One region of the Streptomyces sp. NPDC014882 genome, then DNA from elsewhere that is predicted to be linked to it. Evidence: riboswitches for the same ligand, from Rfam matches in the RefSeq annotation. Region 1 holds a riboswitch; each other region holds the start of a gene.
What was found. A riboswitch is a leader RNA that binds a small molecule or an ion and turns the genes downstream of it on or off. The one in region 1 is predicted to bind thiamine pyrophosphate.

Region 1 (5,418 bases):
ATCCGCGCGGCGGATCCGTGGAGCGGGTCCGCGGCTCAGACGGCGAGCGCCTGGGCGCGGCGCTTCACCTCCGTGCCGCGGTTCTCACTCAGTGCCTGCGCCGGGGTCCCGGGCAGGGACGGGTCGGGCGTGAACAGCCACTCCAGCATCTCCTCGTCCGTGAAGCCGTCGTCCCGCAGCAGGGTCAGGGTCCCGGACAGGCCCTTGGTCACCTTGTCCTCGTCGATGAAGGCGGCGGGAACGTGCAGCGCCCTGTTCTCCCCACGGCGTACGGCGATGAGCTGGCCTTCCTTGACCAGCTGCCGTACACGCGTCACGTCGACATCGAGCATCTCCGCGATGTCGGGCAGGGTGAGCCAGGCGGGGACGAGAGCATCGATCTTTGCGTCAATCTCGGTCACCCCTCAAGACTGCCATCCCGGACCGGCAGCCGGTACCCGAGGCTCCCCCCGGGGGGACGGAGCCGCCGCCAGACGCCGCGGGACTCCTCCGGACGGAGCACCGGTCGTGCCCGCGGGGCCCCGGTCAGGCCGTCGCCGTCTTGAGCGGCCGCTCAGGGTCCACGACCAGCTCCGGGTCGAGCGGCGCGCCCGACTCGATCAGCCGGCGGCCCTGCGCGAGGTCGCGCGGGCGGCCCACCGCCAGCAGGGCGACCAGGCGGCCGTCGCGCAGCCAGCAGACCGTCCAGGCCGGTCCGGCGGGGTCGCCGCGCCACAGGGTGGTGTCGGCGCCGCTGTGGTGCCCGGCGTACTGGACGAAGCGGCCGAACTGCTCCGACCAGAAGTACGGGACCGGGTCGTAGACCGCGGGGACCCCGCCGGCGGCCGTGCCGAGGATGTTCGCGGCGACCGTGCGCGGGCCCTGGAGGGCGTTGTCCCAGTGGTGGATCAGCAGGCGCTCGCCGTACCGCCCGGAGGGGAAGGACGCGCAGTCGCCGACCGCGTACACGTCGGGCAGGGAGGTGCGCAGACCGGCGTCGGCCACGACCTCGCCGTGCCGGCCCAGCTCGATGCCCGAGCCGGCCAGCCAGGCCGTGGCGGGGCGGGCTCCGATGCCGACCACGACGGCGTCGGCGGGCAGCCGGGACCCGTCGTCGAGGAGGACCGCGCCGGGCTCGACGCGCCGCACGCGCGTGCGGGTGCGCAGGTCGGTGCCGCTGTCGGCGTACCAGGCGGCCATCGCGGCGGTGACGTCGGCGGGCAGGGCGCCGGCCAGCGGCCGGTCGGCGGCCTCCACGACGGTGACCGCGCAGCCGGCCCCGCGCGCGGCGGTGGCGAACTCGGCGCCGATCCAGCCGGCGCCGACGACGACGATGTCGTGCCGGCCGGCGAGCACCGGCCGCAGCCGTTCGGCGTCGTCCAGGGTGCGCAGCAGGTGGACGCCGGGGACGCCCTCGGCACCGGGCAGCCGGATCGGTTCGGCGCCGGTGGCGAGCACGAGGACGTCGTACGGGACGGGCCCGGCCCCGGTGTCGAGTTCGTGGTCGGCGGGGCGGACGCCGAGGGCCTCGCTGCCGAGCCGGAGTTCGACGTCGAGGCTCTCGAAGTCGACGTCGAAGGCGGAGTGCTCGGCCTTGCCCAGCAGGACGGCCTTGGACAGCGGGGGCCGGTCATAGGGCTGGTGGGGTTCGGCGCCCACGACGACGACCGTGCCGTCGAAGCCCTGTTCGCGCAGGGCGACCGCGGTCTGCACCCCGGCCATGCCCGCGCCGACGACGACCACCCGCCGCGCCGTCCGCCCGTCCTCTTCCCGCGTCTGCTCGCTCACCCGGTCACCTTAGACAGCTGACGCGCCGTCAGTCAGCCGTCCCGCTCCGTGATCTGCTCCACCACGCTGCTCCCGCTGCCGGCCCGCGACTCCCACTCCCAGGTCTCGTCGAGGCGCAGCCGCCCGTCGGGCAGCTCGACGACCGCGGACACGCAGTGTCCGGACGACGTCGTCCCGTCGTGCCGCAGCTGGACGTACCGGAAGTCCAGCCGGTCCCCCCGCCGGGTCCCCACGAGGTGCCCGCGGACGACGTCGCCGCCCGCGTAGTCGGCCCAGACCACGCCGTCGCGTTCGTGGTACGTGAAGCGGGTGCGGGTGCCGACCTGACCGGGGGCCTGATCGGCCACCGGGGCCAGGACCAGGCCGTCGAGCGAACGGGCCACGAGAGGAGGCTCCCTTACCGGGACGGAGGACGGGGGGCTAGGGTTGCCAATCTAGAGCACTCGCGGGAGCCCGGACGCACCGGGCTGAGAGGGAGGCTGGCGGCCTCCGACCGTACGAACCTGATCCGGGTCATTCCGGCGAAGGGAGGGGCTGGACACCCATGTCCTCAAGCACGTCGGACGTCCTCGTCGTCGGGGGCGGCATCATCGGGCTGGTCACCGCGTGGCGGGCCGCGCAGCGCGGGTTCGCCACGGCGGTGCTGGACCCCGCCCCGGGCGGCGGGGCCGCGCAGGTGGCGGCCGGGATGCTCGCCGCCGTCACCGAACTGCACCACGGCGAGCACACGTTGCTCGGCCTCAACCTGGAATCGGCCCGCCGCTACCCGGACTTCGTGGCCGAGCTGACCGAGCTGACCGGCCACGACGTCGGCTACCGCCGCTCCGGGACCCTCGCGGTCGCGCTGGACGCCGACGACCGCGCCCAGCTGCGGGAACTGCACGCCCTGCAGCGGCGGTCGGGGCTGGCCTCGGAGTGGCTGTCCGGGCGGGAGTGCCGGCGGCTGGAGCCCCTGCTCGCGCCCGGGGTGCGGGGCGGGCTGCGGGTGGACGGGGACCACCAGGTCGATCCGCGGCGGCTGGTGGCGGTGCTGGTGGCCGCCTGCGAGCGGGCGGGCGTGGCCTTCCACCGCGACGGGGCGGAGCGGCTGACGGTGTCGGCCGGGCGCGCCGCGGGAGTGCGCACGCGCGCGGGCACGACGCTCACGGCGCGGCAGGTGGTGCTCGCGGCGGGCAGCCTCAGCGGGCGGCTCGCGGGCGTCCCGGCGGAGGTGCTGCCGCCGGTGCGGCCGGTGAAGGGGCAGGTGCTGCGGCTGACCGTGCCGCGGCGGTACGCGCCGTTCCTGACCCGGACGGTGCGGGCCGTGGTGCGCGGCAGCCAGGTCTACCTGGTGCCGCGCGAGAACGGCGAGCTGGTCGTCGGGGCGACGAGCGAGGAAATGGGCTGGGACACGACGGTGACGGCGGGCGGCGTGTACGAGCTGCTGCGGGACGCCCACGAGCTGGTTCCCGGGATCACCGAACTGCCGCTCGCCGAGACCCGCGCGGGGCTGCGCCCCTGCTCGCCGGACAACGCGCCGCTGCTCGGACCGACCGGGCTGGACGGACTGCTGCTGGCGACCGGGCACCACCGCAACGGCGTGCTGCTGGCACCGGTCACCGGGGACGCGCTGGCACACGCGCTGGCCACCGGTGAACTCCCCGCCGAGGCCCGCCCCTTCACCCCCCGGCGCTTCCGCGCCGCCGCACTCTCGGAGCAGTCCGCATGAAGATCTCGGTGAACGGCGAGCGGCGCGACGTCGCTCCCGGCACGGCCCTCGACAGCGTCGTGCGGTCCCTGGCCCCGGCGTCCTCCGGGGTGGCCGCGGCCCTCAACGAAACCGTCGTCCCGCGCGCGCGGTGGTCCGCCACCGCCCTCTCCGACGGAGACCGCGTGGAAGTCCTCACCGCCGTCCAGGGAGGCTGAGCCATGGCGGACGACTCCTTCGTCCTCGGCGGTACGGCGTACTCGTCCCGTCTGATCATGGGGACGGGCGGCGCGCCCAGCCTGGAGGTGCTGGAGCGGGCGCTGGTCGCGTCCGGCACCGAGCTGACCACCGTCGCGATGCGGCGGGTGGACCCCTCGGTGCACGGGTCCGTGCTGTCGGTGCTGGAGCGGCTCGGCATCCGGGTGCTGCCGAACACGGCGGGGTGCTTCACGGCCGGTGAGGCGGTCCTGACGGCACGGCTGGCGCGGGAGGCCCTGGGCACCGACCTGGTCAAGCTGGAGGTCATCGCCGACGAGCGGACGCTGCTGCCCGATCCGATCGAGCTGCTGGACGCGGCGGAGACGCTGGTCGACGACGGGTTCACGGTGCTGCCGTACACGAACGACGATCCGGTGCTGGCGCGGAAGCTGGAGGACGTCGGGTGCGCGGCGGTGATGCCGCTGGGCTCGCCGATCGGGTCCGGGCTGGGCATCCGCAACCCCCACAACTTCCAGCTGATCGTCGAGCACGCGCGCGTGCCGGTGATCCTGGACGCGGGCGCCGGTACGGCGTCGGACGTGGCGCTGGCGATGGAACTGGGGTGCGCGGGGGTGATGCTGGCGTCGGCGGTGACGCGGGCGCAGGAGCCGGTGCTGATGGCCCGGGCGATGCGGGGGGCCGTGGAGGCGGGGAGACTGGCCCGGCTCGCGGGCCGCATTCCCCGCCGTCACTTCGCGCAGGCGTCGTCGCCGGGCGAGGGCCGCGCGGTCCTCGACCCGGAACGGCCGGCCTTCTGAGCGTCCGGCCTCCCGACGACGCCCCACCCCCGCGCCTGCCTCTGTCCCTGTCCCTGCCCCCGCACCCGCACCCTCCGTGACGGCCGGGGCGGTGGACGTGACGGGCGGGGCGGGAGGGGGTGACGGCTCCCGCGCTGGCGGACCCGCCGCCCCGGCCGTGCCGCTCGTCACAGGTCCGCTTCAGTCCCGCTGCGATACCGGTGTGAGCGGTGAGGGGTGCCGGTGCGGGCTCGTAGACTCGCCTGCGTGGACACGACCCTTCAGGACCCTTTGGTCGGGCAGGTGCTCGACGGGCGTTATCGCGTGGACGCGCGGATCGCGGTCGGCGGGATGGCCACGGTCTACCGGGCCGTGGACACCCGCCTCGACCGTGTCCTCGCGCTCAAGGTGATGCACCCGGCCCTCGCGGCCGACGCGTCGTTCGTCGAGCGCTTCATCCGCGAGGCCAAGTCCGTGGCCCGGCTGGCACACCCGAACGTCGTCCAGGTGTTCGATCAGGGGACCGACGGGCCGTACGTCTACCTGGCGATGGAGTACGTCGCCGGCTGCACCCTGCGGGACGTGCTGCGCGAGCGCGGCGCCCTCCAGCCGCGGGCCGCGCTGGACATCCTGGAGCCGGTGCTCGCCGCGCTCGGGGCCGCGCACCGCGCCGGGTTCGTGCACCGGGACATGAAGCCGGAGAACGTGCTGATCGGGGACGACGGCCGGGTCAAGGTCGCCGACTTCGGGCTGGTCCGGTCCGTGGACACCGTGACCAGCACCACCGGGGCCGTCCTCGGCACCGTCGCCTACCTCGCGCCCGAGCAGCTGGAGCAGGGCACCACCGACGCGCGCGTGGACGTCTACGCCTGCGGGGTCGTGCTCTACGAGATGCTGACCGGCGAGAAGCCGCACGACGGCGACACCCCCGCCGTGGTGCTCTACAAGCGCCTCCACGAGGACGTGCCG
Region 2 (5,418 bases), on a different contig from region 1:
CCGTCAGCAGCAGGGCCGACACGTCCACGTCCGGCCCGCCGGCCTGTTCGGACCAGCTGATCTCGACGCGTACGGACGGCACGTCGACCGGCAGATTGGCGCCCTTGCTCATGGGTTGCGCTGTCATGGCACCAGTCTGCCGAGCCGTACCCCAGAAGCACCTCCCCCGACGGAAACCGGCGGTCGCCCGCGTCCTGGCCACCGTCGAGGCCACCTCCGGCCCCGAACACCACGGCCCGGCTGCCGTGCCCCCGACCGGCACGGCAGCGGCGCCGTCACCGCACGTCAGTCCGCGACGGGCAGGTACACCCGATTGCCTGCGGCCGCGAACTCCTTGGACTTCTGTGCCATGCCCTCCTCGACCTCCTCCCGGCTGCCTCCGTGCTCACGGCGGATGTCCTGGGAGATCTTCATCGAGCAGAACTTCGGCCCGCACATCGAGCAGAAGTGGGCCGTCTTCGCCGGTTCGGCCGGCAGTGTCTCGTCGTGGAACTCCCGGGCGGTGTCCGGGTCGAGAGCCAGGTTGAACTGGTCCTCCCACCGGAACTCGAAACGGGCGTCGGACAGCGCGTCGTCCCATTCCTGCGCACCGGGGTGGCCCTTGGCGAGGTCGGCGGCGTGGGCGGCGATCTTGTAGGTGATGACGCCGGTCTTGACGTCGTCGCGGTTGGGCAGGCCCAGGTGTTCCTTGGGCGTGACGTAGCAGAGCATCGCCGTGCCCCACCAGGCGATCATCGCGGCACCGATGCCGGAGGTGATGTGGTCGTACGCCGGGGCGACATCCGTCGTCAGCGGGCCGAGCGTATAGAACGGAGCTTCATCGCAGATTTCCTGCTGAAGGTCGATGTTCTCCTTGATCTTGTGCATCGGGACGTGTCCCGGACCTTCGATCATGGTCTGAACATGGAAGCGCTTCGCGATGCGGTTGAGTTCCCCGAGGGTGCGCAACTCCGCGAACTGGGCCTCGTCGTTGGCGTCCGCGATCGAGCCGGGCCGCAGCCCGTCGCCCAGCGAGTACGTGACGTCATAGGCCGCGAGGATCTCGCAGAGTTCCTCGAAGTTCTCGTAGAGGAACGACTCCTTGTGGTGGGCCAGGCACCACGCGGCCATGATCGAGCCACCGCGGGAGACGATTCCGGTCTTGCGGTTCGCCGTCAGCGGGACGTACGGCAGGCGCACGCCTGCGTGGACGGTCATGTAGTCCACGCCCTGCTCGGCCTGCTCGATCACCGTGTCCTTGTAGATCTCCCAGGTCAGCTCCTCGGCCCGGCCGTCGACCTTCTCCAGTGCCTGATAGAGCGGCACCGTGCCGATGGGGACCGGTGAGTTGCGCAGCACCCACTCACGGGTGGTGTGGATATTACGACCGGTGGACAGGTCCATGACCGTGTCGGCGCCCCATCGGGTGGCCCAGGTCATCTTCTCGACCTCCTCCTCGATGGAGGAGGTCACCGCCGAATTGCCGATGTTCGCGTTGACCTTCACCAGGAACCGTTTGCCGATGATCATCGGCTCGATCTCCGGGTGGTTGACGTTGGCGGGCAGCACCGCACGTCCGGCCGCGATCTCCTCGCGGACGACCTCGGGCTCCACATTCTCCCGGACGGCCACGTACTCCATCTCCGGCGTGATCTCCCCCCGCCGCGCGTAGGCGAGTTGAGTGACCGCCTGCCCGGCCCGGCCGCGGCGCGGCAGGCGGGGACGCCCGGGGAAGACCGCGTCGAGATTGCGCAGTCCGCCACGCGGCGAGGTGTGTTTGATCCCGTCGTCCTCCGGACGGACGGGGCGGCCCGCGTACTCCTCCGTGTCGCCACGGGTGATGACCCAGTTCTCCCGCAGAGGCGGCAGCCCCCTGCGGACATCCGTCTCGACGAGCGGATCGGTGTACGGGCCGGAAGTGTCGTACAGCGTGACCGACTTCCCGTTCGTGAGATGCACCTGGCGGACCGGCACCCGCAGGTCGGGGCGCGGACCCTCGACATACGCCTTGTGCCATCCGACGGACTTCCCGGCCTCTTGGTCGCTGGAGACCTCGTCGGAGGTCTGCGCGGAGGCAGGCGTGCGTGTGTCCTTGTTGGTCATGAGACCTACTCCCTACGCCGGCATTACCCGGTAACAGGTTCAGCGGTCGACGCAGCGGTTTCCGTCTGCCGACGATTCATGTGAGACATCACTCGGTGGTGGTGACGTTCCACGTGAAACATCGCAAAGACGAAGGTCAGCGCCCTCTCAGCCCGGTGCTCCGAGCTCCCGCGTGTGCAAAAGTGCCTCCACGCTAGCGTCCTTTGTGGCGCGGTGAACAGTGGGCCTCGGTCGTTCTTGCGATGATCGGGCGGTGACCACGACACCCCATCCTCCGTTCCCGCCGCCCGAACAGCCCCGCGGTCCGGGCACTCCTCCCGCCGGACGCCCCGGGCGAGGGCAGGGGTACGACCCCGGTGGCGGTTCCGCTTCCGGCCCGGGCCCTCGTCCGGGTGCCGGCCTGGGTCCGGGTGCCGGCCCGGGTCCGGGTGCCGGTCCGGCTCCGGGTGCCGGTCCCGACGGCGGATACGGCTTCGGTCCTGAGAGCGGACAGGGCCCCGGCGGGGGGCGGAGTTCCAGTGGCGGGCAGGGCTCCGGCGGCGGGCAAGGCTCCGGTGGGGGCCCTGGACACGGCACCGCCCCAGGTGACGGGCGCGGTTCCCATGACGGTCATGGCCCTGGTGACGGGCACAGCGGCGGGCACGGCGGCCATGTCCCCGGTCCGGGCGGCGGCCACGGACACAGCCACAGTCATGGACCGGCCGCTCCCGTCTCCAAGCATCTGCGCAAGGTCATCGCGGCCGTCCTCATCCCCTTCGCCGTGGCCGTGCTCGCCGGCCTGGTCGTGCTGTGGCCCGGCGGTGCTCCGGCGCACGAGCGCACCGGTGTCGGCTTCGACCGGCAGACGCAGCGGGCGACGGTCTCCGACGTCGAGGACATCAGCTGCTCGTCGGCGAACGCCTCGGGCGGCACCCCCACCGGCGACACCTCCACCGCTGAAGGCTCCTCCGCGGTCCAGCAGGAGAACGGCACCTGCAAGAAGGCCACGATCCGCGTGGACACCGGCGCGGACGCGGGCCGTACTTTCACCGAGATCGTCCAGCCCGACCAGTCACGGCAACTGCACGAGGGGCAGAAGGTCGTGGTCGCCTACGAGCCCTCCGCACCGAAGGACCTTCAGTACTCGGTCACCGACGTGGACCGCCGCGTTCCACTGACCCTGCTCGCCCTCATCTTCGCCGTCGCCGTCGTGGTCGTCGGGCGGCTGCGGGGTGTCATGGCGCTGGTCTCGCTGGCCATCAGCTTCATGGTGCTGAACTTCTTCGTCCTGCCCGCGATCCTGCAAGGGTCGAACCCGCTCGCGGTGGCGGTCGTGGGGGCGAGCGCCATCATGCTGATCGCTCTCTATCTGTGTCACGGTCTGTCGGCCCGCACTTCCGTGGCGGTTCTGGGCACCCTCATCTCCCTGCTGCTGATCGGCGTCCTCGGCTCCTGGTTCGTCGACTGGGCGGCGCTCACCGGCAACACGGACGACAACACCGGTCTGATCCACGGCCTGTACCCGTCGATCGACATGAGCGGCCTGCTCCTCGCCGGAATCATCATCGGATCGCTCGGCGTCCTGGACGACGTGACGGTCACCCAGACGTCGGCGGTCTGGGAACTGCACGAGGCCAACCCCACGATGGGCTGGCGAGGGCTGTACCGGGCGGGCATCCGGATCGGCCGCGACCACATCGCGTCCGTGGTCAACACGCTCGTCCTGGCCTACGCCGGCGCCGCCCTGCCTCTGCTGCTGCTGTTCTCCATCGCACAGAGCAGTGTCGGCACGGTCGCCAACAGTGAGCTGGTCGCCGAGGAGATCGTGCGCACGCTGGTCGGTTCGATCGGGCTGGTCGCGTCGGTTCCGGTGACCACGGCGCTTGCCGCGCTCGTGGTGTCGGCGGACCGGTCGGGCACGGGCGCGCTCACCGCGGCAGCTCCGGGAGCGCCGGGCGCACCGAAGATGCCACCGGCCGGTGCGGCGGGTACGGCGGGCACGACCCTGCAGGGCCTCCGGGGCGGCAGAGGCAGGCGTCGCAAGCGCTGACGCTCCGGGGTGCGCGAAGGAGCCACCGGACGCGATGTCCTTCGCACACCCGGGCCGTCACCCTCCTCGCGCGCGCCCCTTCGCCGATCGGGGCGGACCGATCGGGACCGATCGGTGCGGACCGGCTGTAGGGCGCCTCTCAGCCGGTCCAGCAGAAGCGTTACTGCACCGGCGCGCCCCCACCCATCCCCACCAGACCTCACCCGGCGCTCTGTTCCTCCGCCAGGATCCGGCCCAAGGCCTCGTCGAGATGGGCGTCGAAGTCGGCGAAAGCGCCCTCCTGCCCCAACGGCACCAGCTTGTCGGTGCGATCGAGGAAGGCCACGAGCGGGGCCGCTGACGAACGGAAGATCGCCTGGTCACCGCCCACTTGAAGCCGGATCAGCACGTCGCCCAGAAGGTCCCGGTCGGCCGGCGAGACCCTCACGTCTCCCTCACCGCACGGTCTGCCCACCCCGTCGATGAGCAGCTCACGCCCGAACGCCCAGGTCACCGGAGCATCGCCGGGAAGATGAAAAGTGAGCCGTACGGCGTACGGATCGCAGGTCTCGTAGCCCAGTTCCACCGGGATGCGGAAAGAGAGCTCCTCGGAGACGAGAAAGCTCATCATGACCTCTGCCTCTACTGCCTGCACGGACTCGCGCATCGCCCTGTCCCGTCATTGCCGTCGACTGGCCGGGAATCAACCCCTGACACTGCTGGCATCTTGCTGAAAGTGCACAATAGATCACAAGGAGTGAGTTTTCAGATACTGATAGAGACAGCAAGTGACCCCAGCATCCGTCCGGCTTCGCTCTGCAGCCGCTGTACCGCCGTCGGCAGCCGGCCGGCCTGATGAGCGGGGAGGGAAATGGCCACCGTGGCGGCGGTCGTGCCCACGGTGATCGGGATCGCGGCACACACCGTGCCCAGCGCGTACTCCTGCCGCTCGACGACCGCCTCCATCCGCCGCATGCGGGCCAGCCGCCGCAACAGGGTGTGATCGTCCCGCACGGTGTACGGCGTGATCGACTGCACGGGGTGACGGTCCAGGTGGTCGCGGCGGGCCGTCTCGTCCAACTGGGCCAGCAGACACTGCCCGATGGCGTGCGCGTGTCCTGTCTCACGGAAGTCGGCCCATTCCGCGACCGCCGGATGGCCCGGGGTGTCGGAGACGCACATGACCTCGATCTCGCCGTCCTGGTAGCGGGCGTAGTACACCGGAGCACCGATCGAATCGCGCCAGTGCGCGAGGGTGGTGGCCATGGTGCTGCGACGTTTCTGCGCGGCTCCGCTGCCGCCCAGTCTCTCGGCCGCCTCCCCGAGGA
Region 3 (5,418 bases), on a different contig from region 1:
CACGTGCCGGTTCACAGGCCGGGTACTGGGGGCCCAACGATCACGGGGCCGTCCCGCACGGACCCGTCCAGGGGGCTGCCGCGGCGGGTCCCGCGTACGATGCGCCTGAGGCGCAGCAGACTCGCCCCATGCCCATCGTCCCCGACGTACCCGCTCATGGCGGAAACCAGGATGACGACCGGGGGGCCGCTCGGCTGGGCGGCCCCTTGTTCCGAGACGAGACGTTCCGCGACGGGGCGCCCCGCGGCGGGACGTTCCGCGACGAGACGCCCCCGCCGGGGACGTTCCGTGACGAGACCCCGTCGGTGCTGCCCCCTGCGGCGGTGCCGCAGAATCCGGAGCCCATGCCCGACGCACCACAGCCGGCACCCGTCCCGCAGAAGAAGAGCGCGGGCCGGGACCTGACTGCGGCCATAGGCGTCGGCGTCGGGCTCGGCGCGGTGATCGTCGCGTCGCTGTTCGTCGTCAAGGCCGTGTTCGTCGGCGTGGTCGCCGTCGCCGTGGTCGTCGGCCTGTGGGAACTGACCAGCCGGCTCCAGGAGCGCAAGGGCATCAAGGCGCCGCTGGTGCCGCTCGCGGTCGGCGGCGCCGCCATGGTCGTCGCCGGCTACGTCCGGGGTGCCGAGGGCGCCTGGGTCGCCATGGCCCTGACCGCGCTGGCGGTCCTGGTCTGGCGGATGACGGAACCGCCGGAGGGCTACCTCAGGGACGTCACGGCCGGTGTCTTCGCGGCCTTCTACGTCCCGTTCCTGGCCACGTTCGTCGCCATGATGCTCACCGCTGACGACGGGGCGCGCCGCGTCCTGACGTTCCTGCTCCTGACCGTCGTCAGCGACACCGGGGCGTACGCCGTCGGCTGGCGCTTCGGCAAGCGCAAGCTCGCTCCGCGCATCAGCCCCGGCAAGACCCGCGAGGGCCTGCTCGGTGCGGTGGCGTTCGCCATGGTCGCGGGCGCGCTGTGCATGCAGTTCCTGATCGAGGACGGCGCCTGGTGGCAGGGCCTGCTGCTCGGCCTGGCGGTCGCGGCCAGCGCGACGCTCGGCGACCTCGGCGAGTCCATGATCAAGCGGGACCTCGGCATCAAGGACATGGGCACCCTGCTCCCCGGCCACGGCGGCATCATGGACCGCCTGGACTCCCTGCTGCCCACCGCCCCGGTGGTGTGGCTGCTGCTGGTGCTGTTCGTCGGCTCCGGCTGAGCGGTCTCCGTCCGGTGTCCGGAACGAGCCCCCGTCCCCTGTGGACGGGGGCTCGTGGCATGGACCGGCCGGCGGACGAACCAATAGTGTTCCCGCATGGGGCGGGCAAGACGTGAGGAAGACGGCAGTTACCACGGTGACCTGCAGTGCCGGTGGTGCGACGCGCTCCTCGCGCAGAACGGGCGGCGCAGACCGAAGCTGTACTGCGGCGGATGGCACCGGACCAAGGCGTACGTCGGGTGGTGCGCCACGGTGATCGCCGGGCTGTTCTGAGCCGACCGGGGCATCCGAGTGGATCTGCGACACTGGAAGGGTTATGCCTGCACCCGGAGAACTCACTTTCGTCGCCCCCCGCGGAGCCAAGAAGCCGCCGCGGCATCTCGCCGACCTCTCGCCCGCCGAGCGGAAGGAGGCGGTGGCGGGGATCGGGGAGAAGCCGTTTCGTGCGAAGCAGCTGTCCCAGCACTACTTCGCGCGGTTCGCGCACGACCCGGCCGAGTGGACGGACATCCCCGCCGGGGCCCGCGAGAAGCTGCGCGAGGCGCTGCTGCCCGAGCTGATGACGGTCGTCCGGCACCTGTCCACGGATCAGGGGACCACCCGCAAGACGCTCTGGCGGCTGTTCGACGGCACGCTCGTGGAGTCGGTGCTGATGCGGTACCCGGACCGGGTCACCATGTGCATCAGTTCGCAGGCCGGCTGCGGGATGAACTGTCCCTTCTGCGCGACCGGGCAGGCCGGGCTGGACCGGAATCTGTCCACCGCCGAGATCGTCCACCAGATCGTGGACGGGATGCGGGCGCTGCGCGACGGGGAGGTCCCCGGAGGGCCGGCCCGGCTGTCCAACATCGTGTTCATGGGCATGGGCGAGCCGCTCGCCAACTACAAGCGGGTCGTCGGCGCGATCCGTGCGCTCACCGACCCCGCGCCCGACGGGCTGGGGCTCTCGCAGCGCGGGATCACCGTGTCGACGGTCGGGCTGGTGCCGGCCATCAACCGGTTCTCCGACGAGGGCTTCAAGTGCCGGCTCGCGATCTCGCTGCACGCCCCCGACGACGAGCTGCGCGACACCCTCGTCCCCGTGAACACGCGGTGGAAGGTGCGCGAGGTGCTCGACGCCGGGTTCGAGTACGCCGAGAAGTCCGGACGCCGGCTGTCCATCGAGTACGCGCTGATCCGCGACATCAACGACCAGGCCTGGCGGGGTGACCGGCTCGGGCGCATGCTCAAGGGCCGGCCCGTGCACGTGAACCTGATCCCGCTGAACCCGACGCCGGGCTCCAAGTGGACCGCCTCCCGGCCCGAGGACGAGAAGGCGTTCGTCGAGGCCATCGCGGCGCACGGGGTGCCCGTCACCGTCCGGGACACCCGCGGTCAGGAGATCGACGGGGCGTGTGGTCAGCTCGCCGCCACCGAGCGGTAGTCTGGCCGACGTCGGCACGGTCATGTTTTCGGACAGTGCGACGAACCAGACATCTTCATATTCCGACAGGGGAGCGCCACAGCGCTGAGAGTGCGGCAACCGGGCCGCAGACCCTCTGAACCTCGCCCAGGTCATTCTGGGTAGGAAGTTCGGTCATCACTCGAGCTGTTGCGCCCTGCCCGGGATCCCCTCGCGGGTCCCGGGCGGGGCCGCGTCTCTTCCTGGTCACCTCCAGGAGGAATACCCGTGCACACCACGCACACCAGGACACTCGTGGCCGCGGCCGTCGGCCTCGGCCTCGTCACCCTGTCCGCCTGCGGATCGTCGGACGACGGCGGATCCGCGCAGGGCGGGAGCAAGACCGTCACCCTCGTCAGCCACGACTCGTGGGCCGTCTCCAAGAGCGTGCTCGCCGACTTCGAGAAGCGGTCCGGCTACCGGGTCAAGGTCCTCAAGGACGGCGACGCCGGGCAGGCCGTCAACAAGGCGATCCTCACCAAGGACAACCCCCAGGGCGACGTCTTCTTCGGCGTCGACAACACCCTGCTCTCCCGCGCGCTCGACAACGGCCTCTTCCAGCCGTACGAGGCGAAGGGGCTCGACCAGGTCGACGGGCAGTACCAGCTGGACGCAGGCAAGCACCGGGTCACGCCCGTCGACCACGGCGACGTCTGCGTCAACTACGACAAGCAGTACTTCGCCGACCACAAGCTGGCGCCGCCCGCCGGCTTCGACGACCTGGTGAAGCCGGCGTACAAGGACCTCCTCGTCACCGAGAACGCCGCCACCTCCTCGCCCGGTCTCGGATTCCTGCTGGGCACCGCGGCGGAGTACGGCGACGAGGGCTGGCAAGGCTACTGGAAGAAGCTCAAGGCCAACGGCGTGAAGGTCGTCGACGGCTGGGAGCAGGCCTACAACGAGGAGTTCTCCGGGTCGGCCGGCGGCAGGAAGGCCGGGGCGGACCGGCCGCTCGTCGTCTCCTACGCCTCCTCGCCCCCCGCCGAGGTGATCTACGGCGACCCGAAGCCGGCGACCGCGCCGACCGGCGTCGCGACCGGCACCTGCTTCCGGCAGGTCGAGTTCGCCGGGCTGCTGGACAACGCGAAGAACAGCGAGGGCGGCAAGGCGCTGATCGACTTCCTGATCTCGAAGGAGTTCCAGGAGGACATGCCGCTCAACATGTTCGTCTACCCGGTGGTGAAGGGCGCCGCCGTGCCCGCCGAGTTCACCGCGTACGGTCCCGCCGCCGCGGCTCCCGAGACGATGGCCCCGGCGAAGATCGCCGCGGACCGCGACCAGTGGGTCAAGTCGTGGACCTCGCTCGTACTGAAGTAGACCGGCGGGCGGTCACCCGCCGTCGGCGTACCGGGAGCGCGGCGCGGCTCGGGCTGATGGCCCTGCCCGTCGCGTTCTTCGGGCTGTTCTTCGCCTACCCGGTCGCCGCGATCACCGCACGGGGACTGCGCTCCGGCGACGGCTGGCACTTCGGGCGCCTGCTCGACGTGCTCGGGCAGCCCGACATCCGGCACGTCCTGTGGTTCACCACCTGGCAGGCGCTCGCCTCCACCGTGCTCACCCTGCTGGTCGCGCTGCCCGCCGCCTACGTCTTCGCCCGCTTCTCCTTCCCCGGCAAGCAGGTCCTGCGGGCCGTCGTGACCGTCCCGTTCGTCCTGCCGACCGTCGTCGTCGGGACGGCGTTCCTGGCGCTGGTCGGGCGCGGCGGCCTCCTCGACGACCTGTGGGGCGTACGGCTGGACACCACCGTGTGGGCGATCCTGCTGGCCCACGTCTTCTTCAACTACGCCGTGGTCGTGCGGACGGTCGGCGGGCTGTGGGCGCAGCTCGACCCGCGGCAGGAGGAGGCCGCGCGCGTGCTGGGCGCCTCGCCCCTGCGGGCCTGGCGGCAGGTGACCCTGCCGGCCCTGGCGCCGGCCGTGGCCGCCGCCGCGCTCATGGTGTTCCTCTTCACCTTCACCTCCTTCGGCGTGGTGCAGATCCTCGGCGGGCCGACGTTCTCCACGCTGGAGGTCGAGATCTACCGGCAGACCTCGGAGATCTTCGACCTGTCGACGGCCGCCGTCCTCACGATCGTCCAGTTCGCCGCCGTCGGCGCGATCCTCGCCGTGCACGCCTGGACCGTACGGCGGCGGGAGAGCGCGCTGCGGCTCGTGGACGCGGCGGGGACGGCACGGCGACCGCGCGGGGCGGGGCAGTGGGCGCTGCTGGCCGCGGTGCTCGGCACGGTCGCGCTGCTGCTCGTACTGCCGCCGGCCGTGCTGGTGCAGCGCTCCCTCGACGCCCCCGGCTTCGCCTACTACCGGGCGCTGACGAGCGACGACGGCAACGTGTTCCTGGTGCCGCCGATCGAGGCGGTCGGGAACTCGCTGCAGTACGCCCTGGCCGCCACCGCGATCGCGGTGACGATCGGCGGTCTCGCGGCCGCGGCCCTGACCCGGCGGGACGCCGGGCGCCTGGTCCGCGGGTTCGACGCGCTGCTGATGCTGCCGCTGGGCGTCTCCGCGGTGACCGTCGGCTTCGGCTTCCTGATCGCGCTCGACGAACCCCCGCTGGACCTGCGGGCCACCTGGATCCTGGTACCGCTCGCGCAGGCGCTGGTCGGCGTCCCCTTCGTCGTGCGGACCATGCTGCCGGTGCTGCGGGCCGTGGACGAGCGGCTGCGGGAGGCCGCGGCCGTGCTCGGGGCGTCACCGTGGCGGGTGTGGCGGGAGGTGGACCTGCCGATGGTGCGGCGGGCACTGCTGGTCGCGGCCGGGTTCGCCTTCGCCGTGTCGCTGG

Region 2: another riboswitch for thiamine pyrophosphate. It lies ahead of thiC (phosphomethylpyrimidine synthase ThiC); the one in region 1 lies ahead of thiO (glycine oxidase ThiO).
Region 3: another riboswitch for thiamine pyrophosphate. It lies ahead of ACF09K_RS00460 (thiamine ABC transporter substrate binding subunit); the one in region 1 lies ahead of thiO (glycine oxidase ThiO).

Annotation. Positions count from the first base shown of each region.
Region 1 is NZ_JBIBWL010000010.1:187,050-192,467, forward strand. Features, by position in the region: gene ACF09K_RS23175 (Rv2175c family DNA-binding protein) at 36-401, opposite strand; gene ACF09K_RS23180 (NAD(P)/FAD-dependent oxidoreductase) at 526-1,767, opposite strand; gene ACF09K_RS23185 (hypothetical protein) at 1,800-2,150, opposite strand; TPP riboswitch at 2,203-2,314, shown strand; gene thiO (glycine oxidase ThiO) at 2,312-3,475, shown strand; gene thiS (sulfur carrier protein ThiS) at 3,472-3,672, shown strand; gene ACF09K_RS23200 (thiazole synthase) at 3,676-4,470, shown strand; gene pknB (Stk1 family PASTA domain-containing Ser/Thr kinase) at 4,717-5,418, shown strand, end outside.
Region 2 is NZ_JBIBWL010000003.1:554,723-560,140, reverse strand. Features, by position in the region: gene ACF09K_RS10485 (VWA domain-containing protein) at 1-127, opposite strand, end outside; gene thiC (phosphomethylpyrimidine synthase ThiC) at 286-2,082, opposite strand; TPP riboswitch at 2,075-2,264, opposite strand; gene ACF09K_RS10475 (YibE/F family protein) at 2,336-4,111, shown strand; gene ACF09K_RS10470 (SsgA family sporulation/cell division regulator) at 4,311-4,757, opposite strand; gene ACF09K_RS10465 (IclR family transcriptional regulator) at 4,856-5,418, opposite strand, start outside.
Region 3 is NZ_JBIBWL010000001.1:118,399-123,816, reverse strand. Features, by position in the region: gene ACF09K_RS00475 (phosphatidate cytidylyltransferase) at 1-1,199, shown strand, start outside; gene ACF09K_RS00470 (hypothetical protein) at 1,296-1,472, shown strand; gene rlmN (23S rRNA (adenine(2503)-C(2))-methyltransferase RlmN) at 1,516-2,622, shown strand; TPP riboswitch at 2,680-2,787, shown strand; gene ACF09K_RS00460 (thiamine ABC transporter substrate binding subunit) at 2,869-3,957, shown strand; gene ACF09K_RS00455 (ABC transporter permease) at 4,014-5,418, shown strand, end outside.